Regions from separate parts of the Clostridium sp. AF34-13 genome, predicted to be linked through region 2. Evidence: predicted binding sites of a transcription regulator. Region 2 holds the regulator's gene; each other region holds the start of a gene.
What was found. Region 2 encodes HrcA, which represses chaperone genes, less so after heat shock. Its sites were predicted from a motif close to TGTTAGCACTCNNNNNNNNNGAGTGCTAACA; they were not measured.
Positions count from the first base shown of each region.

Region 1 (8,356 bases), on a different contig from region 2:
GTGACTTTGAAAACCTCAAGTACAATACTGCTATAGCCGCAATGATGGCACTTATAAATGACTTTTATAAGAAGAACAGTATTACACTTGGCGAGTACAAGACGCTCATCACACTTCTCAATCCTGTAGCACCTCATATAACAGAAGAAATCTGGGAGATAATAGGAGGTGAGGGCAGACTTTACGAGCAGTCATGGCCTGAGTATGAAGAAGCAAAGACTGTAGAGTCAACCGTAGAGATAGCCGTTCAGATAAACGGAAAGACAAAAGTAACACTTTCAATCGGAAAAGACGATGCCAAAGACGATGTACTTGCGAGAGCAAAAGAAGCACTTGGCGACAGACTTGACGGAAAGAACATCATCAAAGAAATTTATGTACCGGGAAGAATTGTAAACATAGTGGCAAAATAAATCCGTAAGCCTGACACTTGCTGTCAGGCTATACGCCAAAGAATTAAATTTTTGTCAGATTACAGCCTCATGCATCGAAGATGCATTTAAAACAGGCTGTAATCTTTAGTGTTTGTACCGCACGGGGCAAACACTAAAACATAGTGGCAAAATAAAGTCATATGATTTGCAAAAAAATGACATAAATATATACTAAGATTAAACTCAAGCTGAGGCTGATAATATCATTTCAGCCTCAGTATTTATGATAATTAAGAAATAAAGGGATAGGGATTAAATATTATTATGAAATTAAAAAAACAGATTATTTTAATAGCAGCAATATGTATGTTATTCGGAGTGGCAGGATATATCTTGAATAACCAAAAGGCATCAGCAGATACCGATAATGATATAGTGGTACAGACGAAGAAACCTTCGGAAACTGAAAATCCGGAGAATACAGCGAGTCCGGAACCGACGGCAGAACCGGAGAACACAACACTTCCTCCATTAGTGAGTTATGCCAAGACAAAAAAGAAAATTACATTAAAATATGATGACAGGCATACCTTTAATAAAGAGATAAGAAGAATAGCTACAGAAAATGTTGTATCGACTAATGCTACAACAGGACAAAAAGACAGAAAAATTGTTAGTGTGGCAAACAGCAACCATAAAAAGATATTTGCGGTAGGTTGTGGAAAAGCTGTAGTTGAGCTTAAGGATGGAACAACTTATGGAGTATTAGTCAGGCCGGCAAAGATAAGTCTTTTGTTACTTATAGGTCAGAGTAATATGGAGGGAAGCCATAGTGATGATAAAACGAATGCAGAATATACAAATAATGCCATATTAAACAGTGCAGGAAAAGTTTATAATACATATGGTCCGTCATGTCGTTCTCATTATAAAAGAGTTGCAAATTGGAGTAAAACATCACCGGCACTTTCAGTCGCAAATGCATCGAAGTTTGTTCCAAAATCTCTTACCGATAACAGTTCGGATTATGAGTGGTGCAGGACAAATAATCTTACTTCTGCAAGCGGGGCAAAGGCAAAATCAGGTATTGACAGTGCATTGGCAAACCAGTGGACAAATAAATTAAAGGAAAAAGTATGGGTTGTAAATGCGGCACATGGCGGAAGTTCTATTACTACATGGCAGCCGAAAGCGGGAAAAGATAATAATTTCTGGCAGGCTGTAGCACTTTATAAAGCCTGTGAGCGTACCCTTAATAATGAGATAAAAGCCGGACATTATAAGCTCAGCCATAAAGGATATTTCTGGCTTCAGGGAGAACAGGATTTTAAGATGAAAGCCGGAAAATATCTCACATATTATATGAAAATGCACAGAGCATTAAAGAAACAGCTTAAGGGAAGCAGTGCGAAAGATTATAAGTATGTAAATAAGAAACTTGAGTTTGGCGGAATACTTATGGTAAGATCGCACAGAAAACCGACATCACTTGCTGACCTTGAGCTGACAGGTCCTAGAAAAGCACAGTATTATATGTGTAATTCAGGTAAAGCGGCATATAAGGACATTTTTCTCGCAAGCCAGTTGTCAGAAGTGTGGCTTACGGATAATACAGTAAAAAGTTATTTCAAAAATAAGTATAAAACCAATGCGAAATATACTTCATATAATAAGACAAGAAGTAAATCATTGAAACTGCCTACATCATTAAATCAAATACACAGTACAATACATTATACACAGCTTGCGTATAATGAACTTGGAAGAGATGCGGCAAACAATATATGTTATGTACTCGGATATGTAAAGAAACCGTCAACCAAAGTTAAAATAAAACTTGTAAGCCAGGACGGATATACAGATATAAGCAAGATAAACCGAACTGCAGTAAAAAATATGAATGTTGTTGCAAAGATATTTCCAACATGGAAAACAAAGAAACTTAAGGTGAATGCCAAGAGCGGTGCCATATCATATGATAAATGGCTTGTTAAATTTAAGGAAAATCAGGTGTTTAACGCAAAGCTTCAATTTACGGTAGGAAGCCGGAAAAAGAAACTTACAGTATATTCTAAAAATTCAATGGCAGCGATAACTGGACTTCAGGCAACAATGGATGGTGTAAAGATAAGCTGGATGGCAAATTCATATACATCTTACTGTAATGTTTATAGACGAGTTAAAGGCACTAAGACATGGACTTATATAGCAATGCTCAACACAAATACGGCACAGTCTTACAACGATATTTTTGCAAATTCAGGTACTACTTACGAGTATGCGGTTACTGCATATGATTCTAAGGGGAATTGTGGAGAAAAAGTTGTAGGAGAAGTTACAACGCTATTTTAAGACAATTAGGAAAATTTTATGTTTATATTGCATAGGATAATAATCAGGCGGGGAACAAGCCGTCTTTAATCAGAAAAACATAAATTAGCACTCTTTTCAAAAGAGTGCTAATTTTTTCTTGACATTTTTTTAATATCGTATTATTATACTCTTTGTGAAAGCTGTTAGCAGTCGATGACAATGATTGCTGACGAAATAAATCGTAGATAAAAGTCCTGTGGAAAAGGGCTGATTATAGTGAATATAAAAGTAAAGGAGAGATTTTATTATGCAGAGCAGAAAAGGCAGTTTATCAATTGAATCAGAAAATATGTTTCCTATTATAAAGAAATGGCTTTATTCAGACCATGATATATTTATCCGTGAGCTTGTATCAAACGGATGTGATGCGATTACAAAGCTTAAAAAGCTTGATATTATGGGAGAATACACACTTCCTGATGATTACAAGCCAAGTATTCAGGTTGTTGTTGATACTGAAGGAAAGAGTCTTTCATTCACTGATACCGGTCTTGGTATGACTGAGGATGAGGTTGACGAGTACATAAATCAGGTCGCATTTTCAGGTGCTACTGACTTCCTTGAAAAATATAAGGACAAGGCAAATGAGGAGCAGATAATAGGACACTTTGGACTTGGTTTTTATTCAGCATTTATGGTAGCCGACAGAGTTACTATCGACACATTGTCATGGAAAGAGGGAGCAACACCTGTACGCTGGGAGTCAGAGGGTGGAATCAACTTTGAAATGTCAGAGGGAGACAAAAAAGAGATAGGTACGACTATCACACTTTACCTCTCAGAGGACAGCTTAGAATTTGCAAATGAGTACCGTGTAAGAGAGGTTCTTACAAAATACTGTTCATTTATGCCTGTAGAGATATTCCTTTCAAAAGAGGGAGCCGAGCAGGAGTATGAGACTATAGATAAGGAAGAACTCCGTGAAGATGATGTTGTAGTTGAAAACATTGTCGAGGAAGCAAAGACAGAGGAAAGAGAAAATGAGAACGGAGAAAAAGAAGTTGTCGAGGTATCACCACGCAAAGAAAAAGTAAAGATAAATAAAAGACCTGTTTCTATCAGCACGACAACTCCGCTTTGGATGAAACATCCTAATGATTGCACAGATGATGAATACAAGGAATTTTATAGATCAGTCTTTAATGACTACAAGGAGCCTCTTTTCTGGATTCATTTGAATATGGATTATCCGTTCAACCTTAAAGGTATCTTATACTTCCCTAAGGTAAATACGGAGTATGACAATCTTGAGGGTGTTATTAAACTTTACAATAATCAGGTATTTATCGCTGATAATATCAAGGAAGTTATTCCAGAGTTCCTGATGCTTCTTAAGGGTGTTATCGACTGTCCTGACCTTCCGCTCAATGTTTCAAGAAGTGCATTGCAAAATGACGGTTTTGTAAAGAAGATTTCTGATTATATTACAAAGAAAGTTGCCGACAAGCTTTCAGGAATGTATAAAGTAGACAAAGAAAATTATGAGAAATACTGGGAAGATATAAGCCCATTCATCAAATACGGATGCTTAAAAGACAGTAAGTTCAGAGAAAAGATGTCAGATTATATCATCTTTAAGGACTTAAATGATAAATATATCACGCTTCCTGAATATGTCGATGCAGTCAAAGAAAAAGACGGAGATACAAAGGAAAATACTGCTGAAAATACGGAAAACACAGATGCATCAGAAAATAAAGACGGTGAAAACGAGGAAGAACCAACGACAGTTTACTATGTAACTGATATGCAGCAGCAGAGCCAGTATGTAAATATGTTCAAGGAGCAGAATATAAATGCAGTTATATTGAGTCATAATATTGACCAGGCATTTATTTCACAGCTTGAGCAGGGTGATTTAAAAGTAAGCTTCAAGCGTATAGATGCAGGTCTTAATGATACGATGAAGGACGATGCGGACGAGGAGACTATCAAGAAAGAGACCGAGGAACTTAGCGAAATCTTTAAGAAAGCACTCGGAAAGGAAAATCTTGAAGTAAAAGTAGAGAAACTTAAAAATGAGAATGTTTCATCAATGCTCACACTCTCAGAGGAGACACGCCGTATGCAGGATATGATGAAGATGTATAGTGCAGGCGGAGCAGGAATGGACATGGATATGTTTGGAGACTCTGCAACACTTGTACTCAACTCATCAAACAAACTTGTGCAGTATATTCTTAATAATAAGGATGCAGAAAATGTTGATATGTTCTGCAAACAGCTCTATGACCTTGCCGTACTTGCGAACCATCCGCTTAAGGCAGAGGAGATGACGGAGTTTGTAAACAGAAGTAATGAGATTATGCTTTTGCTTGCTAAATAAACCACATTATGAGGAGTTTGCCTCATAATAAATAATAACATCGGTACGCTTTCGTTATGCTGTCGTTCGTAACAGTACATAAAGGGTGAGAATACCACCCTTAAGTACTGACGACGACATAATACCGATTAATATTATTTATTATGGTGTCAAACTCCAATTTACTTTTATTGGCGATGATAAAAAGATTGATGATAAAAAGATTTAGATAAGTTGTTAATAAGTTTGTTTTGTTTGATAACTGTATTTTAGCAGCTTGATGGAAGATTATGATTGTCTGATATTTGTATTGTTGTTACAAAATATGATTGTTTTGTGAGTTATGGATATAATAATTCCATAAAATATGTGAATTTTGTGTGTTTTTGATAAAAATGACCAATAGTCAAATTTGATGTTGACTGTTGGTCATTTTTGTTGTAGTATATGGACTATAGAAATGACCGATGGTCACTAAATGATAAAATCGGTCAATTAAGGTTCGATTCGGTATGCTGCTTTGTTTACTGTTAGTCGGACAGGATAAAGAAAGGACGAGAAAAAATGTTAGGAAAATGGATTACAAGGCATAAGAACATCATCCTGCTTATTGCGTGTGTTTTGCTTGTTCCATCTGTGATTGGATATGTAAGCACACGAGTAAACTACGATGTATTATCTTATCTTCCGAATACTCTTGAAACAGTATCGGGTCAGGATACACTTGTTGATGAATTTGGAATGGGTGCTTTTTCTATGATAGTTGTTGAGGATATGTCGAATAAACAGGCGGCAGCACTTGAGAAAAAGATTGAGGGTATCGACCATGTTAAAGATGTACTTTGGTATGATGATATGCTTGATATAAGCGTACCGACGGAGATGCTTCCTAAAAATCTTGAAGAAGCGTTTTTCAACGGAAATGCAACTATGATGATAGCCTTGTTTGATGATACAACATCAGCGGACGATACGATGGATGCCATCACAAATATCCGTAAGACGGTTGGAAAAGATGTTTATGCAAGCGGAATGTCAGGCATCGTTACTGATATAAAGAACCTTGCTTTACAGGAGATGCCGATATATGTGGTTATCGCAGCAGTTTTATCACTTGTGGTTCTTCTTATCACGATGGATTCATTCCTTACACCGTTTATATTCCTTGCAAATATAGGAATGGCAATAGTGTTCAACCTTGGAAGTAATATTTTTCTAGGTGAAATATCATATATCACACAGGCACTTGCGGCGGTACTTCAGCTTGCGGTCACGATGGACTACTCGATATTCCTTCTTGAGAGTTATGAAGCGAATAAAAAGAGATTTCCAGATGACAGAAAGAGAGCAATGGCTCATGCAATATCAAACACATTTAAGTCAGTATCAAGCAGTTCTGTTACGACAATAGCCGGTTTCGTGGCTCTGTGCTTTATGACATTTAAACTCGGTGCAAATATCGGTATCGTAATGTCTAAAGGTGTTGTAATCGGTGTTATAACTTGTGTAACAGTTCTTCCGGCAATGATTCTTACATTTGATAATGCAATAGAAAAGACTACACACAAGGCTCTTATTCCGCCACTTACAAAGGTTTCTGACTTTATTGTAAAGCATTATAAAATTGCTATCGTTGTATTTCTTGTACTGCTCGGACCTGCGATATACGGAAACAGCAATTACAAGATTTACTACAACATTGACCAGGGACTTCCAAAGAATATTCCTAGTGCAGAAGCAAATGACAAACTTAAAGAACACTTTAATATGAGTAATGTTCATATGGTTCTCCTAAAAGACGGTCTTAGTGCAAAAGACAAGAACCAGATGATTAAGAAGATTGAAAAGGTTGACGGTGTTAAATGGGTTATCGGTCTTAACTCACTTGTAGGACCAAACTTCCCTGAAACGATGATACCTGAAGATGTAAAGAGTATGTTAAAAACTGATAAATATGAATTACAGTTTGTATGCTCAGATTACAGTTCGGCAACCGACAAAGTAAATGCACAGCTTGATGAGATGCAGAAAATTGTAAAAGGCTATCAGAAAGATGCGATGGTTATCGGTGAAGCTCCTCTTATGAAGGATCTTCAGGACACTACAGATATAGATTTAAAGACTGTTAATTATATATCTATAGCTGCTATATTTATAATCATACTTGTAACATTCAAATCAATCTCAATACCTATCATCCTTGTATCGGTTATTGAGTTTGCGATTGCCTGCAACATGGCGGTTCCATACTATACAAATACGTCACTGGCATTCGTTGCAAGTATCGTTATCGGTACTATCCAGCTTGGTGCGACAGTCGATTATGCGATACTTATGACAAACAGATACCATAAGGAACGAACGGTAAACGGATGCAGTAAGAAAGATGCGATAAGGATAGCACATGAAACTTCAATTAAATCAATACTTACAAGTGGTTTCTGTTTCTTCGCCGCAACATTTGGTGTAACGGCATATTCAGCTATTGATATGATAAGTGCTATATGTAATCTTCTTTCAAGAGGTGCGATTATAAGTATGATAGTTGTTATATGCATACTTCCTGCAATGCTCTGGATATTTGATCCTATCATTATAAGAAGTTCATGGGATATGATAAAAGCAGGAGTTGCAAAGAATGATGCGCAAAAGAAACTTGAGGCAAAATAGAACAGAGTAATGATGCATGGGGCAGACATATAGGTCCCCGGCATAAATATATAAAATCGTTTATTAATATGACACGCATTAGAATATATAGGAGGCAGTATCATGAGAAAAAATATTAAAAAAGTTGCCAAAATCGGTGTTACAGGACTTTTAGCAGCAGGACTGCTCGTTGGTAGTGTAGAGTATGCATCTCATATGTTTGTTCTTACAAACAAAGTAGTTGCAAAACAGGTAGATAAAGTAAAAGAAGATGTTAAGACTTCTTCAAAGTCAGGACTTGATTCAGAAGATGTTTCAAAGCAGGAGACTGTTTATGCAACACTCGATGCAAATGGAAAGAAAACAGATGTTATAGTTTCTGACTGGCTTAAAAATGCAGCAAATAAGGGTGAAGTAAAAGATTCTTCAGACCTTAAAGATATAACAAATACAAAGGGTGATGAAAAATTCACACAGGACGGAGATACAGTAAACTGGAATACCGAAAGTGATGATATTTATTATCAGGGAAAAACTGATAAAGAAATGCCTGTCGGAATGTCAATAACCTACAAACTTGACGGCAAGGAAATTGCAGCAAAGGATCTCGCTGGAAAAAGCGGAAAGCTTGAGATGAAGATTAAATATACTAATA
Region 1 covers NZ_QUEB01000001.1:109,176-117,531, forward strand. Annotated here, with positions in the region: gene leuS (leucine--tRNA ligase) at 1-413, shown strand, start outside; gene DWZ63_RS00435 (sialate O-acetylesterase) at 699-2,726, shown strand; gene htpG (molecular chaperone HtpG) at 2,995-5,073, shown strand; gene DWZ63_RS00445 (MMPL family transporter) at 5,617-7,722, shown strand; gene DWZ63_RS00450 (hypothetical protein) at 7,825-8,356, shown strand, end outside.
Region 1: the regulator HrcA is predicted to act here: its motif matches at 2,809-2,839, upstream of htpG (molecular chaperone HtpG).

Region 2 (8,356 bases):
CTACAGTCCATATATACTCAATATCCCTGAAAAATACATTTAATGTAGCAAGGATAAGACCTATTCCGAGAGTCATAACAAACAATATAACTAATGGCACAAGTCCCTCTATAATATGCCATGTAGGCTCTACTTTAAGAACTGCACCTACTCCTACAAGTACAATGAGCGATATTAAAAATATAACAAAGTTCGATACAATCGCAGCTACAACATATATATACTTAGGTACATATACTTTCTTTATCATGGCGGCATTTCCACTTACTGCCTTTAGTCCTGCCTTTGTAGCTGATGAGAAAAATGAATACAAAAGTCGTCCACACAATATATATACCGGATATGTCGGATCATCTTTTCCAAACAATGTACCAAACACAAGTGTAAGAACTATCATGGTAAGGAGTGGTTCAATAAGTGTCCATAAAATACCAAGATATGATCTTCTGTATTTTAATTTAATATTCTTTTTCACAAGTTCGTACAGAAGGTATTTATACTTGAGAAAATTCTTTAAATGATTTTTAATCTTCATATTTAATGCTGCTCCATATTTGATAAATATATGTTTACGGTTACAATCTGCCTTTTAAGACAATTACTTTATCTTATATATTTAATGTGTCATTTGTCTGTCAAAAGGCAAGTCAAAGGTAATTATAACATAGACTTACAAAAAGTCAAATGATACATAACAGTTCAGCCATAAAAAGATAATCAACAATACAATGAGCAAGCTCAAGTATCGTCAATTATTTTTTATGGCTGAACTGTTACAATGATACTGTCAACACTCCCAAAAACATATTGCTACTTTTATTAAAATACGATATACTTTAATTAATATGATTTGAGAAACGGGGGATTTTATGAATAATTTACATATGTCAGAAATTCTGTCATCTAAATATGATGTACATTTAGATTATCAGATTACCATGTACGATCAGCTTCCATACAAACGCAATGCAGATTTGTGTGGTGAACAAAATATTGCTATGTATAGCGGACACATTATAAAATACTATATGTGCGATAACAAAGAGGATTCTTTCGAGGTGGACAACCACGATGGCGAAATAAAAACACTTCTCGCAGACATTGAGGCAAATACCTCTGTCACACCAACCGTAGAAGATATTTCTGATAATGAGGATGATATGCCTGAGGGCATTTCACAAAAACAGGTGCAGACACTTCTCGATGACAAACCTGAACCTGAAGATATTTCAGTAAAAGAATTTGAGTCTTTTGACGATGTCCCTGATAATGAACCAAATCCTTCCATACCGACTGTTGATGCATTCGCCGGTATAGAAGACTGGTAGTGCAAAAGACTGTCCGGGTAAAACTTTAGCTCTGATATTAAGTTTTACCCGGACAGTCTTTTTTAAGTATAGGAAAATGCTCGTAAAGTAGTGTGGCATCAGGAGCAAAATGCTGGTTTTGCTCTTTTTTATTTCATTATATTTTTATTTAATTTAATATTTATTTCATTATATTTTTATTTCTTTTTTTTCCCAAACATTCCTTTTTTACCGTGCTTCTTTTCATCGGATGGTGTTTCATCTTCATTTTTCTCACCATACATCGCTTTGTCAAATGCTTCAAGAAGCTCTTTCTGTTCTGAGTTCATCTTTGTAGGCACTTCAACTACAAGCGTTACATAGTGGTCACCACGCACCTGCTTGTTTCTGAGCGATGGAACACCTTTATTTCTAAGGCGTACCCTTGTGTTTGTCTGAGTTCCCGGTTTAACGGTATAAATAACCTCGCCGTCAACAGTCTTTATGCGTACATCACCACCGAGTGCTGCCTGTGCAAATGTGATAGGTGCAGTCGAGAATATATCTCTATCCTGTCTCTGGAAGATAGGATGTCTTGAGACAACAACCTCAACTAAAAGGTCACCTCTCTGACCGCCGTTCACACCCGGCTCACCCTTATCGCGTATTCTAACACACTGACCGTTATCGATACCGGCAGGAATTGAAACCGAAATTTTCTTTCTCTTACTTATATATCCTGAACCGCTGCAGTCTGAACAACGCTCTTTTATTATCTTTCCTGTTCCGTGACAGTCAGGACAAGCCTGCACATTTCTCACAACACCAAACAAAGACTGCTGTGTAAATACGACCTGACCTTTACCACCACACTTCTTACAGGTTTCCGGTGATGTTCCCGGCTTAGCACCTGTTCCGTGACAGGTTGCACACTCTTCTTTCAATGTAACATCAATTTCCTTGTCAACACCAAAACAAGCCTCTTCAAATGTAATCCTTACTGATGTACGGATGTTCTGACCTTTCATAGGACCATTGCTCTGACCTCTTGAACGGCCGCCGCCAAAGAAATCTCCAAAAATATCACCGAATATGTCACCCATATCCATGCCGCCAAAGTCAAAGCCACCTGCACCACCGGCACCGCCATCAAATGCTGCATGACCGAACTGGTCATACTGTCTTCTCTTATCTGCATCACTAAGAACTGCATATGCCTCAGATGCTTCTTTAAACTTAGCTTCGGCTTCTTTATCCCCCGGATTCATATCCGGATGATATTTCTTAGCCAGCTTTCTATATGCTGATTTAATCTCGGAATCAGACGCCCCCTTACTGACACCCAAGACCTCATAATAATCTCTTTTCTCTGCCATAAAACTCCTCGTTTCCGTGCCAAAGCACACAATCCAAAAATAAAATCACAAAAACAACCATAAGGCCGCCACCGTGGGAGGCAGCAGCCTAAAAATCTTATATTTAATGTGGGAAGAACAGCCATGCTGTTCAAATGAAGAATGGTCAAAGACCATTCTTCTAATGACAAAATGCTTTTAGCATTTTGTCTATTTATACCTCGCGGTAATCTCCGTCTACTACATCATCAGCTCCGGCATTGCTGTCATTTGCCGTTCCTGCTCCGGCAGCTCCCATGTCAGGACCTGCACCTGCTGCACCCTGTGCCTGAGCCTGCTCATACATCTTCTGGAATACACCCTGTGCACTTTCCATAAGTTTTTCTTTTCCTGCCTTAAGCTCATCAATCTCACTGTCAGTCATTGACTCAGGATTTGTTTTCTCAACAACAGCCTTAAGTGCATCAATATCTGCCTGAACTTTTTCTTTCTCAGCAGCATCTACCTTGTCTCCTGCTTCGTCAAGAGCTTTCTGTGTCTGGAATACCATGCTGTCTGCTTCGTTTCTTGCATCGATTCCATCTTTACGCTTCTTATCCTCAGCCTCAAACTGTGCTGCCTCCTTAACAGCCTTATCAATATCTTCATCAGACATATTTGAACCTGCTGTGATAGTGATATGCTGCTCTTTTCCTGTACCAAGGTCTTTTGCTGAAACATTTACGATACCGTTTGCATCAATATCGAATGTAACTTCAATCTGTGGAACACCTCTTCTTGCAGGTGGAATACCATCAAGTCTGAACTGTCCAAGTGACTTATTGTCTTTAGCGAACTGTCTCTCACCCTGAAGTACATTGATATCAACTGCACTCTGGTTATCAGCGGCAGTAGAGAATATCTGGCTCTTCTTTGTAGGGATTGTTGTGTTTCTCTCGATAAGTCTTGTAGCAACTCCACCCATTGTCTCGATTGAAAGTGAAAGTGGTGTTACATCAAGAAGAAGGATGTCTCCTGCACCTGCATCTCCTGCAAGCTTACCACCCTGTACTGATGCTCCGATAGCTACACACTCATCAGGGTTAAGTGATTTGCTAGGCTCATGTCCTGTAAGCTGTTTAACCTTATCCTGTACGGCAGGAATACGAGTAGAACCACCTACAAGTAATACTTTTCCAAGCTCTGAAGCTGTAATTCCTGCATCGTTAAGTGCATTCTGAACCGGAGTAGCAGTAGCTTCTACAAGGTCATGTGTAAGTTCATCAAACTTTGCTCTTGAAAGATCCATGTCAAAGTGCTTTGGTCCTTCTGCTGTTGCTGTGATGAATGGGAGATTGATATTTGTTGTTGTAGCTGATGAAAGTTCTTTCTTTGCTTTCTCAGCAGCTTCTTTCAATCTCTGGAGTGCCATTTTATCTGTTGAAAGATCGATGCCCTCTTTATTCTTAAATTCCTGAATCATGTAGTCTGTAATTTTCTGGTCGAAGTCATCACCACCAAGATGGTTGTTACCAGATGTAGCTAATACTTCGATAACGCCGTCACCAATCTCAATGATAGATACATCAAATGTACCACCACCTAAATCGTAAACCATAATCTTCTGCTCTTTTTCATTGTCAAGACCATAAGCAAGTGCGGCTGCCGTTGGCTCGTTGATGATTCTCTTTACATCAAGACCAGCAATCTTACCTGCATCCTTTGTGGCCTGACGCTGTGCATCGTTGAAATATGCCGGAACAGTGATAACTGCTTCTGTTACTTTCTCACCGAGATAACTCTCAGCATCTCCTTTTAATTTCTGGAGAACCATTGCTGAAATCTCCTGTGGAGAATATTTCTTATCATCTATAGTTACTTTATAATCTGAACCCATATGTCTCTTGATAGAAGATATAGTCTTGTCAGCATTTGTAACTGCCTGACGCTTTGCAGGCTCACCTACAAGTCTTTCTCCTGTCTTTGTGAATGCTACAACAGAAGGTGTTGTTCTTGCTCCCTCTGTATTTGCAACTACTACAGGTTTTCCACCTTCCATAACTGCTACACAAGAGTTTGTTGTTCCTAAGTCAATACCAATAATCTTACTCATAATGATTGCCTCCTATATCATAATCTCTTTATTTCATATATTATTTATTAGAAAAATAACTGATAAAACTAATTAACTACTTTTACCATACTGTGTCTTACGACACTTTCTTTATACATATAGCCTTTCTGCATTTCCTCTGCAACTGTTCCGCTCTCCAATGAATCATCATCGACAGCCATAACAGCATTGTGAAGATTTGGATCAAATTCTTTTCCAACTGCATCTATAGGTTTAACTCCCATCTCATCGAAAGCTGTGAGCATCTGTTTATAAACCATCTCAACACCTTTGACAAACGGTGCGTCTTTTTCTTCCTCAGGTACTCCCTGTAATCCTCTCTCAAAATTGTCAATAACCGGAAGAATCTTTTCGATAACGCTCTTTGCTCCGACTTCAAACATCTGACTCTTTTCTTTTTCAGAACGTTTGCGGAAGTTTTCAAACTCAGCAAGCTGTCTCACCCTCATGTCTTCAAGCTCTTTAACTTTCTCCTCAAGCTTTTCAACCGCTTTATCCTTTTTCTTGCCGAATTTCTTTTCTTTCTTTGGAGCTGCTTCCTTTGAAGCCTCATCTTTTTTATCTTTTGCATCCTCCGCTGCTTTTTCTTCCTCAACAGCTTCATCTGCGGTATTATCTTCTTTTACTTCTTCAATATCAATATCTTTTTCTATATCTTTATTCTCTGCTACCAATTCCCTGCCACCTCTCTATTTTTGCTTTTTTTTGAATATATCATCAAGCTCAGACATAAGCGACTGTAATGTACTTACAACCTTATCATAATCCATTCGCTTTGGTCCGACGATACCAATCTTTCCATATACACCTTCGTGAATCTTGTATGTTGCCGTTACAACCGAACAATCTTTCATGGTATCTACTTTTGTCTCATTTCCAATGTAAACCTGAATATCATGAGTGTCGCCCGGCTTACTCTTGCCCTGACCGTTTTCTCCTGATTCCGACTCTGCCGTATCAAGCCAATCACCTATAATATTTTTTTCCTCAAACGCATTGAGTAACTCCGTTGCACTCGCCTTATCCGAGAGCTCAGGATATTTCAAAATATTTGTTGCTCCACTTGTATATATCTCCAGATCATCATCTTCCGTAAGTGCCTTTCCGATAACCTCCAAGACTGAATCAATGACCTCCGTGTGACTGCCGACCTGTTCTTTTATCTTTCTGATGATGGCCAGGTTCATCTCGGTAACATCAAGTCCGTTCAATGTGGTATTTAATATAAAATTTAACTTTACCATCATTTCCTGGTCTATATCACCCTCAACTCGCACCATCTCATTTTTAACTACATTGTTGTCAAGAACTATAACAGCAAGTATGCTGTCGGCATCAACCTGTGTGAGCTGTATAAACTTAACTTTCTTTGACTCATATCTCGGCCCTGAAACAAGTGTCGCATAATTTGTATTGTTTGCGAGCAGCTTTGCAACCTGCTTAAGCAATACATCTATCTTTCCTGCTTTCTGTTCCAGCTCATCCTTAAGGTTCATAACCTCACTCGTCTTGTCATCGAGCATCGTATCTACATAAAGACGATAACCTTTATCAGAAGGAACCCTGCCTGCCGATGTATGAGGCTGGATGATATATCCCATCTCCTCAAGATCAGACATTTCATTACGAATAGTCGCTGAACTTAGATTGAGGTCAGTATCTTTTGAAATCGTTCTTGAACCTACCGGCTCTCCGGTTTCAAGATAAGTCCTGATAATCGTTTGAAGTATCTTTAACTTCCTATCATCTAACTCCACTTAACCACTCCCTTCTGCTTCTCTGTTAGCACTCTTTGTAGTGGAGTGCTAACATCTATAAAGTAAGATAGCACGCATACAAAATCTTGTCAAGAGTATTTTGAAACTTTTTTTATTTTTTATTACAGTTCAGTCAAAAAACAAGAAAATGAACCATTATATTTTTTCACCTTTAAAGTCGATATAATAAATATAATACTTAAATGACTTTGCAAATCTCTTTATAAGTATTATTATGATGCAAGGGTCAAAACAGCTTTTACCCCGGACATCATTATAATAGTAGAAACTAACACATTGAAATGAGGAGTATTATGGATAATAATGCAAGCAGAATAAATTCATTAAACACAAACAGAATGAATAGCCAGACGGCTGGCGGACAGACCCGGGCAAGAACCGCTGCATCGGGAACCAATAGTGCAGGTGCTCAAAATCCCGGAAATATTTCAAGGACTCCGGGCGGCAACAGTGATTACGGTGTTGCAAGAAGTGCCACACAGCTAAAAGCAGGTGACATCGTCAAAGGTGAGATTTCCGACCTAAGAGGAAACCAGATAACTGTCACTCTCGACAACAATACCATTTTAAAAGGATATATAGCTGACAGTTCAAAACTTTCCATCGGACAGACCGCCGCTTTTTCGCTCAGCAGCCCAAATCCCGGTCAAATACTTCTTTCACCAGTATCAAACAGCTACTCTGATACTGAACTTAACCTTATCAATAAAGCACTTGAAGAAGCGGGACTTCCAAACACTGAGCACAACCAGGCAACTGTAAAGGCTCTTATGGACAATCTCCTCCCTATAAACAAGAACTCTATCCAGTCACTTATGCAGCAAGCATACGATTGCAAGACAGAGGACTTTTCAACATTAGCGATAATGAACCGTCTTATGATGGATATAAATGAAGACACCGTGACCCAGTTTTCAAGCTACAGACATGGAACTTACCACCTTATAGACAAGCTTTCATCACTTTCAGAACAGATACCGGAGCTCCTCAGTTCTCTCTCTGAGAATGCAGCCTCCTCATCTGTTGCCGCATTTGGTGAAAAACTTATAGATATATTGTTTCAGTCCTTTGACAAGGCAAATAATACCTCACAGCCACAGACAATCTCATTTCTCAGCAGCGAACAGAGAAATGAACTTTTAAATCTTTTATCGGGCACGGCAATGACCGAGGACACTTTAGAACAGCTTGAAAATGGTACTCTCTCTCTAAGAGATGCACTTACAATGCTTAGGGACTCCGCAGGCAGCAAGTCACTTGTCTTTCCCGGCGGTATGGATGCCACAAATGAACTGTTTCAGCAGACACTTTTAAATATAGACAGTACTCTCGAATCTGCAACCGATATTTCAGTGCTTAAAAACTCTGACTTATTTAAGAACATCCCTACGATAAATGAAAACATTGAAAATACCGAATCGGCTGATACAGAAGCTTTGGAAGAACAAAAAAATACTGCCGATACTGAAAATGCAAAAAATGTAATTGAGGAACTTCCAAAGGGGAATACATCCGAGAACAGGATAGGATTTGCCGCAAAGTTTCTTCACAATATTACCGAGACGGCAAAAAATTCCATCAACAACATGCTTCAGCAGTCATCACAAAATACTGACAAAAGGGAAATTTCAACCTCCGGAACGGTCATTGACACACTGTGCGAAAAGTTTAACTCACTTGGCATTGAAAACGATTATCTAAGCACATTCCTTGACAAAGACGCAAGAAATGAACTGTTAAGTACATTATCAAAACTTCCGGTCAGCAAAGCCCTTATCATGAAGATTACATCAGGTGATGCCACCGCAAAAGAAGTGCTTACCG
Region 2 covers NZ_QUEB01000002.1:201,380-209,735, forward strand. Annotated here, with positions in the region: gene DWZ63_RS02790 (ABC transporter permease) at 1-535, opposite strand, end outside; gene DWZ63_RS02795 (hypothetical protein) at 870-1,328, shown strand; gene dnaJ (molecular chaperone DnaJ) at 1,505-2,662, opposite strand; gene dnaK (molecular chaperone DnaK) at 2,856-4,733, opposite strand; gene grpE (nucleotide exchange factor GrpE) at 4,802-5,428, opposite strand; gene hrcA (heat-inducible transcriptional repressor HrcA) at 5,444-6,511, opposite strand; gene DWZ63_RS02820 (flagellar hook-length control protein FliK) at 6,826-8,356, shown strand, end outside.

Region 3 (8,356 bases), on a different contig from region 2:
GGCGTAAATAGTGACGGAACATTATCGTCAGGAACAGGTTATCTGTGCGTGACGGCTGAGGCATCAGCAGAGTTTGACTGGCAGTTTGTTGTATGGGTTATACCGGTAACTATAGGAATAACAGGAGCAATTGAAGCGGATTTTGCGGATACCATAACATATGATTTTAATGAAAATAAACTTGAGGGAGATTCGTCACTAACATTAAAACCATCTCTTGAGGCAAATGCAGGCGTGGGATTTAAATATCTCAATGGTGGAGTGTATGGCTCGGCAGGACTCGAGACAAAACTTGTTATAGCAAGTTTGAGCGAGGAGCCTGGATTTACATATCTTGATCTTAGCAGTTCGATAGGAATATATGCAAGAGTTGCATGGTTTGAACCAAAATATGACATTGCAAAAGGAACATTCCATTTATGGACAAGAGAAGATAAAAAGTCGGCACAGTCAGTTAAGAAAATATCTGATGGCATGACAGATTTTTCACAATTATATGACTTGACAAATTATAAACTTTCAAAAAATGCAGATAAAATAAAGATAAAGGCTGTTTCTAAAGGTGACAAAACAGTAATTGCTTCGGGAGTTAATCCGGCGGCAGAACCGGTTGTGTCATCAAATGGAAAAGATGCTTTAAATGTATATACGGTGCGTGAAAATGTAAATGGTACGGATTATACAGCACCTAAACTGTATTATCAGACATATACTGCCGATGGAAATACAGGTTCGTGGTCGAACGCAAAAAAAGTAGACCAGGATGAAAGTGATTCTTCGACAGCGGTCAGTGAGATGAATCAGAAATTATATACTGATGGCAAGAACTATTATATGGTTTATCAGGAGTCATCTGTTGATACCAATATATTAAAAAGTTATGCTTCAGCTTCAACAGATGAAGAAAAAGACAGTATTCTTAAATCAATATGGAAGAATGTTGAACTTCATGTGAAAAAATATGATACTGAAAATAATCAGTGGATTGATTATGGAAAGATAAAAACAGACGGTGCATTTGATTATAATGCTGATATTATTGTTAATGACGGTAAGATATATGTGTGCAGTGCTGCTAACATGGAGGGCGATTACTTTGGAACAGGAACAGATAAGAACTATATAAATATCTCAAACTGCACCATAAATGATGCTTCGGCAACAAAAAACTGGAATGTAAAGAAAGCAGCAGGAAACCTCAACTCAGTTACATCCCTTGCAGCAGGTATTAAAGACAATAAGATAACCTGCGTATATGGTGTGGATTCAGATAATGACCTTTCTACGGATGAGCAGGAAATAAAATCATATACGGATGGTGATAGTCAGGAAAACACCAGTGTTTGCACAGGAAATGCGGTAACTGTAGATTATGGATACAAGAATGATGGAAAAGAAACATTTACGATTGCATCAAACAGCAATCTTTCGTATCTGAAAGATGATGGTACAGTTAATGGTATCGTTGATGATATGGGAAGTTATGACGGAGTATATGCTATAACTGACAGAGGTATTTATTATGCGAAGAATACTGAAAATGGAACAGAGATTTTTGTAAGATATAAAACGGCAGATGGTACATATGGAGATGCTGTTCAGGTTACACAGGAAGAACGCTGGCTGAGAAATGTATCGGCATTTACAATAGCAGATAAAGATTTTATCGTTGCATCATCGGATGATTATGATACCGAGGGTGACAGAGGTGTTACAGATTCAGAGATAGATGCTTTTGAAGTGACGGATTACTATGATCTGAATGTGGAAGAGGCCAGTTATGATCTGAATAATTCTTTGATGGGAGAGGAACTTCCGGTAACTTTAAAACTTAAGAATGATGGAAATAAAAAGATTTCGTATGTTGAGGTAAATGTAAATGATGCAGACGGAAAAGAAGTGGCACAGAAGTCAAAATATTATACGGTTGATATAGAGCCGGGTAACGAAAAGAACATTACACTTGAATTGTCAGGTACAAATGCTGCAGAATATGGAGACTGGAAAGTTTCGGCAAATATAGTTTCGTCAGTGCCGGAGGATACTGCCGCCTCAGGAGATAATTTGATTTCGATGGAACCGGCACAAACAGAGGAAGCGACAACTTCACCGAATATTAATAATGAGCCAAAAGAGATAGAGGAAAAGACAAAGGATAACAACGGCACAGAGATGACTTTAGGAAATAGTGACTTTGTTGTAAGAACACAGATGTGCGATTCGGGTGCTTATCCATATATGCTTGTCGAGGTTAAGAATGAAGGCAATAGAAAGGATTCAGCGAAACTTAAACTATACAACGCAAATGATGTGACAGAGTCATATGGAGAAAGAGATGTTTCAAATCTGGAACCGGGAAGTGCAAAAATGTTTAAGGTAAACATAAAGCGGGATTGGGCAGATGATAATGGAAAAGTAGCAGTGCTTGCTCATGTTCAGGGTGCCTCAAATGAAATGTACACATATAATAATTATGCATATCAATATACGACCATAAATTATGGAAGATTTTTGATAAATTATATTTTGAATGGTGGTGTAAATAATTCTGAAAACCCATCGACTTATACAACAGCAGACAGGATAAAACTTAAGGAGCCGACAAAAGACGGTTATACATTTGAAGGCTGGTACACATCTTCAAAATTTGATATTATCTCAAGAATTTCAGAGATTGCATCGGGAAATGCACAGGATATAAGTGTCTATGCTAAGTGGAAGCAAAAAGAAGCAGAAGCAACAAAAACTCCTGCACCGGAGGTGACTGAGAAACCGCTTGTAAAGCCGACGACAACACCAACAAAGACACCAGGTGTAACAGCAAAACCAACAGCAAAACCGACAACAAAGCCGGGTGGTAATCCAAGTGCAGGCAGTAAGGTTAAGCTGTTGAAAAAGGGAATTGTAAAGAAACTTACAAAATATAATGCATATTTTAAGGTTACAAAACCTGGAAAAGTTGTTAAAAATAAGATAACAGGTGGAGAAGTTCAGTTTGTTAAACCGATTAAAAATAAAGCTTCAATATCTGTACCGGACACTGTAAAGATAGGAAAATTTTCTTATAAGGTTAAGTCTGTTGCCGGAAATGCATTAAAAAACAAAAAGACTTTGAAGAAAGTAACTATTGGTAAAAATGTTACAACAATTGGTAAAAATGCTTTTACCGGAAGCAAAAAGCTTAAAAATATAACAGTAAAATCATCAGTGCTTAAGAGTGTTGGAAAGAATGTATTTAAGGGCATATACAAAAAAGCTGTTATAAAAGTACCAAAGTCAAAATATAAAAAGTATAAAAAGCTGTTTAATAAAAAAACAGGATTCAGCAGAAAAATGAAGCTTAAGAAATAATTTTTTGTATAAGGTAAGCAGTGTAATAAAAGGGATGTAGTTTGTATGAATTTACAAATTGCATCTCTTTTGTAACAGTTCAGCCAAAAAAAGATAAGTCAATAATACACGAGCTTGCTCGATGTATTATTGGCTTGTTTTTTTGGCTGAACTGTTACTATCTTTTTGGTATTGTCATAAAAAAGTAAATGAAAATTTGTGTCATAAGGAGTATAATAGTAAAGATGTTTATAAAACGATATGATTTGACAGAAAGGATTGGGATGATATGTACACTTTTAACAGCAGAGTAAGATATAGTGAGGTTGACAGTGACGCAAGGCTTACGCTTGACGGTATTATAAATTATATGCAGGACTGCACGAATTTTCAGTCCGAGGATTTGGGAGTCGGTCTTAATTTTCATAAGGAAAGGCAGATTGCGTGGATTCTTAATTCATGGCAGATAGTTATTGATGAATATCCGAGGATGGGCGAAAATATTATAATTGGTACGCAGTCATTTGGATATGAAAAGATGTTCGGTCACAGAAATTTTCTTATTACAAAGGAGGACGGCAGCAGGGTTGCTATTGCAAATTCACTCTGGGTGCTTATGGATTTAAAGAAAAACAGACCTATGATAGTTACGCCTGAGATAGGGGATGTCTATGGTACACATGAGCCACTTGAAATGGATTATGCACCGAGAAAGATTAAAGTGCCGGAGGGCGGTGTGAAAGGCAGGGAGTTTGTGGTGCAGGAGTCACAGCTTGACACAAACCACCATGTAAATAACGGACAGTATGTGAGGATGGCGATGAACCAGATTGAACTTAAGTCTGTTAAAGAACTCCGTGTCGAGTATAAGAAACAGGCACTTCTTGGTGATGTTATTGTTCCGGTGATATGTGAGCAGGAAAATGAGACTTTTGTTTCGCTTGATGATGAAGAGGGCAAAGCGTATGCGGTCGTACAGTTTAAAACTATCAGGTAGCAAAGCGGATTGCGAATAGTCGCTTGACATTTTTACACACAGGATTTGTGTTTACGCACAAATTTGAGATGCCCTGAAAAGCGGGCAGGAATGGAGTTTTTTATGGTTTTAGCTTTTGTATTATGGGTGCTTGGGATTGCATCCGTGGTGTATTTTGGCGCTTATGCGTTCATTATCGGTTTGAATAATTCATTTACATATTTCTGGCTGCTTCTCGGCGTGGTGCTTTCGGCGGCTGGAACAGCTTCGAGGATGTGTCACAACGGCAGACTGCATCTGCCTAAGGCGGTGTCAGTGGCATTGATTGTATGTGTGATATTATTTCTAGGTGCTTTCGGTGTTGCAGAAAGTGCTATAATTAAAAATGCGGTTCAGAAACCGGAGAAAAATGCGGATTATATAGTGGTTCTCGGTGCGAGGGTGAATGGGACAAGAGTTACTTTAAACCTCAAATACCGTCTTGATGTGGCACTTGATTATCTTAATGAAAATGAGGGGACAAAGGTTGTTGTTTCGGGTGGTCAGGGTAAAGGCGAGGAAATAACGGAGGCTAAAGCAATGTCTGATTATCTTGTCAAAAACGGAATAAAAAGTGACAGGATAATACTTGAGGACCGGTCAAAAAATACAAATGAAAATCTGAAATTTTCGGCTGAGCTTATTGGCAGCAAAGAAAAAAAGACTGTTATTGTCAGCAATGATTTTCATATTTATAGGGCAAAATGCATAGCAAAAAAGATGGGTTACACAGATGTGAGCGGTGCAAGTGCAAAGACTAAGCCGATTACGATACCCAACAGTTTTGTGAGAGAAGCATTTGCGGTTATAAAATATAAGATTTTTAATCAGATATGATAAAAACCGTTATGCGAAAACGGCTGAAAATATAAAAGAAAAATCGTATAAATACATTGTTTGGATATATCAGAAAACAAGTTTTACAAAGTGATGTATCTATATGGAAATGAGGAAAAAATGGAAAATGAAGCATCAGATAAAAAGAAAGATATAAAAAGAGGAGTACAGGACGGAATACCGATAGCACTTGGTTATCTGTCGGTGAGTTTTGCATTTGGAATAATGGCAGTTTCGGCAGGGCTTACACCGTGGCAGGCGATACTTATATCGGTTGCAAATGTAACATCGGCGGGACAGTTTGCCGGTGTTGAGATAATGGCTGCGTGCGGTGGTCTTGTCGAGATGGCACTTACGCAGCTTGTTATAAATATACGATATGCACTTATGTCACTGTCACTTGCACAAAAGGTGGATGACACCTTTAAAAAGCCGACACGAATGGCAGTAAGTTTTTGCGTGACGGACGAGATATTTGCGGTTTCAGTCAGCAGAAACAAGACCGTAAGCAAATATTATATGCTTGGGATTATATCGGTTTCATACATCGGCTGGATAGCGGGAACAGCGTTTGGTGCACTGCTTGGCGGCATACTTCCGGCAGTTATAAGTGACGCACTGGGTATTGCAATATATGGAATGTTCCTTGCGATAATTCTTCCGGCGGCAAGGGACGACAGTCGTTTTCTGAAAGTAATAATAATTGCCGTGGTATTAAGCTGTATGTTCAGATGGGTTCCGGTGTTAAATAAAGTTTCGTCAGGCTTTGTTATAATAATATGTGCGGTAGCTGCATCGGCAGTCGGTGCGTGGCTTTATCCGATTGATGAGGAGGAAGGAAATTAAATATCTGATATATTTAGTAAAGATTTGTGAAGAAGTAATGTTGAAAACGAAAAATGATTTTATATCCATAAAAGTATGTGGAGAAATGAGGAAAATAAATGAACACACAGACATTTTTTATATATCTTATAGTGATGGCAGGGGTTACATATCTTATCAGGGCAATTCCGCTCACGGTTTTTACGGGAAAGATTGAGAACAGATTTATCAAATCATTTCTTGCGTATGTGCCGTATGCGGTGCTTGGTGCGATGACATTTCCGGCAATAATCTATTCAACGGCAGATTTGATTTCGGGAATAGCAGGAACGGTGGTCGGAGTATTCTTTGCATATAAAAGGAAAAGTCTTTTGACGGTTGCGGTCGCAGCCTGCCTTGCGGTTCTTCTTGTATCAGTGATAGAGCTTGCGTTATAGCTGTAAAATCTAAATAAACAGAACAAAGAACACAAAAAGTTCACAAAATTATTAGCACTCGCTATTGACGAGTGCTAATAAAAGTGCTATAACATAATCAGAACAAAGGAAGGGAACAAAAAGAAGAAAAGAAATAAGATTTCAATCAGACAATCGGATTTGGAGATTGAGATTAAAAACTTTCACTGACAGGTCGCAAAGCGACTGCGTTCATGAGCAAGTAGCGAAAGCGGATTGCGAATGTCTGCTTTGCTCCTCCCGGTTCCATGAAACAAGGTAACAAAGCATATATGAAAAAGGAGAGATGACTTATGTTAATGCCTAGTATTTTTGGAGAAAATTTGTTTGATGATTGGTTTGATGAATTCCCGTTTTATGATTTCGATAAGAGCATGAAAAACACGGAAAAGAAATTATATGGTAAGAAAGCAAGCAGGATTATGAAAACTGATATTAAAGAGAAAAAAGACAGTTATGAGCTTGAAGTTGACTTGCCGGGATTTACTAAAGATGAGATAAATGCTTCTATTGAGGATGGCTATTTGACAATCAGTGCCGCAAAAGGTCTTGATAAAGACGAGAAAGAAAAAGACAGCGGTAAATATATCCGCAAAGAGCGTTATGCAGGTGCCTGCCAGAGAAGTTTCTATGTTGGTGAGGGTGTCAAACAGGAAGATGTCAAGGCTGAGTTTAAACATGGTATTTTGAAACTCACTGTTCCAAAGAAAGAGCCTGAAAAGGAAGTTGAAGAAAAGAAATATATTGCGATTGAAGGATAAAATATAGTGTTATGAGCAAGCCGCAGAGCGGATTGCGAATATCCGATTGATATGACGACTGTAAAAAGTTCTATTTTAAACCTCCATAGCATAACTTGAATAAGATACAAATGTATATAAGTCAAGGTATGTTATGGAGGTGTTTTTTATGGGAATGGATGAAAAAGTTGACGAAGTGCTTAAACAGTATGAGCTTGATATAAAGGCAAAAAGACGCGTGAGGGGTTCAGTGGTTGTAGAAAGTGGGGATGAATTTTATGTTGTAAAACCATATCTTAGGGATGAGATGAGGATTTTGTTTGAGGAGAGTGTAAAAGAATGTCTCTATAAAAATGGCTATGAATTTGCTGATTTTGCTTTGAAAAATAATTTAGAGAAATATATAAGCGAGGATTCGTGTGGCGGGAAGTGGGTCGTAAGAAGATGGTTTCAGGCACAGGATTGTGATGTGAGAGATAAAAGTGAGGTCCGTATGGCGGCGGGGCATCTTGCATATTTACATAGATGTATGAGACTGCCTGATGAATCTGAGGCAAAATTTAATACATCAAGAATAGATATAGTTTCTTTGTTTAAGAAACATAATAATGAAATGAAGCGTGTGAACAGTTATATCAAGGCAAAAAAACAGAAAAATCATATGGAGATAAGCATACTCAATTCGTTTAGAGAGTTTTATGAGCAGGGAGTAGAGGCTTTGGAATATATACAAAGATGCGGCATAGATGAGTTATGTGAGAAGACAATAAGTGAAAACAGGATAATTCATGGAAGTTATAATTATCATAATATTTTTTTTAGCAGGGAAAATATAATAACATCAAATTTTGAAAAATCTGCGGTGGGACTTCAAATGACAGATTTATATGACTGGATTAGAAAAATTATGGAGAAAAACGGATGGAACTGTGAGCTTGGAGTTTCTATCGTTGAGGAATATATTAAAAAAAGAGAGCCTGAACCCGGTGAAATGGAAGTTTTGCATGCACTGTTACTCTATCCTGAAAAGTATTGGAAACTGGTTAATTTTTATTATAATGGAAAAAAGACATGGATTTCCGAAAAAAATTATGAAAAACTTGAAAAAATAAGGGCACAGGAACCTGACAGACAAAAATTTATCGCTAAGATAA
Region 3 covers NZ_QUEB01000010.1:115,958-124,313, forward strand. Annotated here, with positions in the region: gene DWZ63_RS15975 (InlB B-repeat-containing protein) at 1-3,351, shown strand, start outside; gene DWZ63_RS09935 (acyl-ACP thioesterase domain-containing protein) at 3,620-4,327, shown strand; gene DWZ63_RS09940 (YdcF family protein) at 4,430-5,182, shown strand; gene DWZ63_RS09945 (AzlC family ABC transporter permease) at 5,303-6,028, shown strand; gene DWZ63_RS09950 (AzlD domain-containing protein) at 6,127-6,444, shown strand; gene DWZ63_RS09955 (Hsp20/alpha crystallin family protein) at 6,756-7,223, shown strand; gene DWZ63_RS09960 (hypothetical protein) at 7,372-8,356, shown strand, end outside.
Region 3: the regulator HrcA is predicted to act here: its motif matches at 6,494-6,524, upstream of DWZ63_RS09955 (Hsp20/alpha crystallin family protein).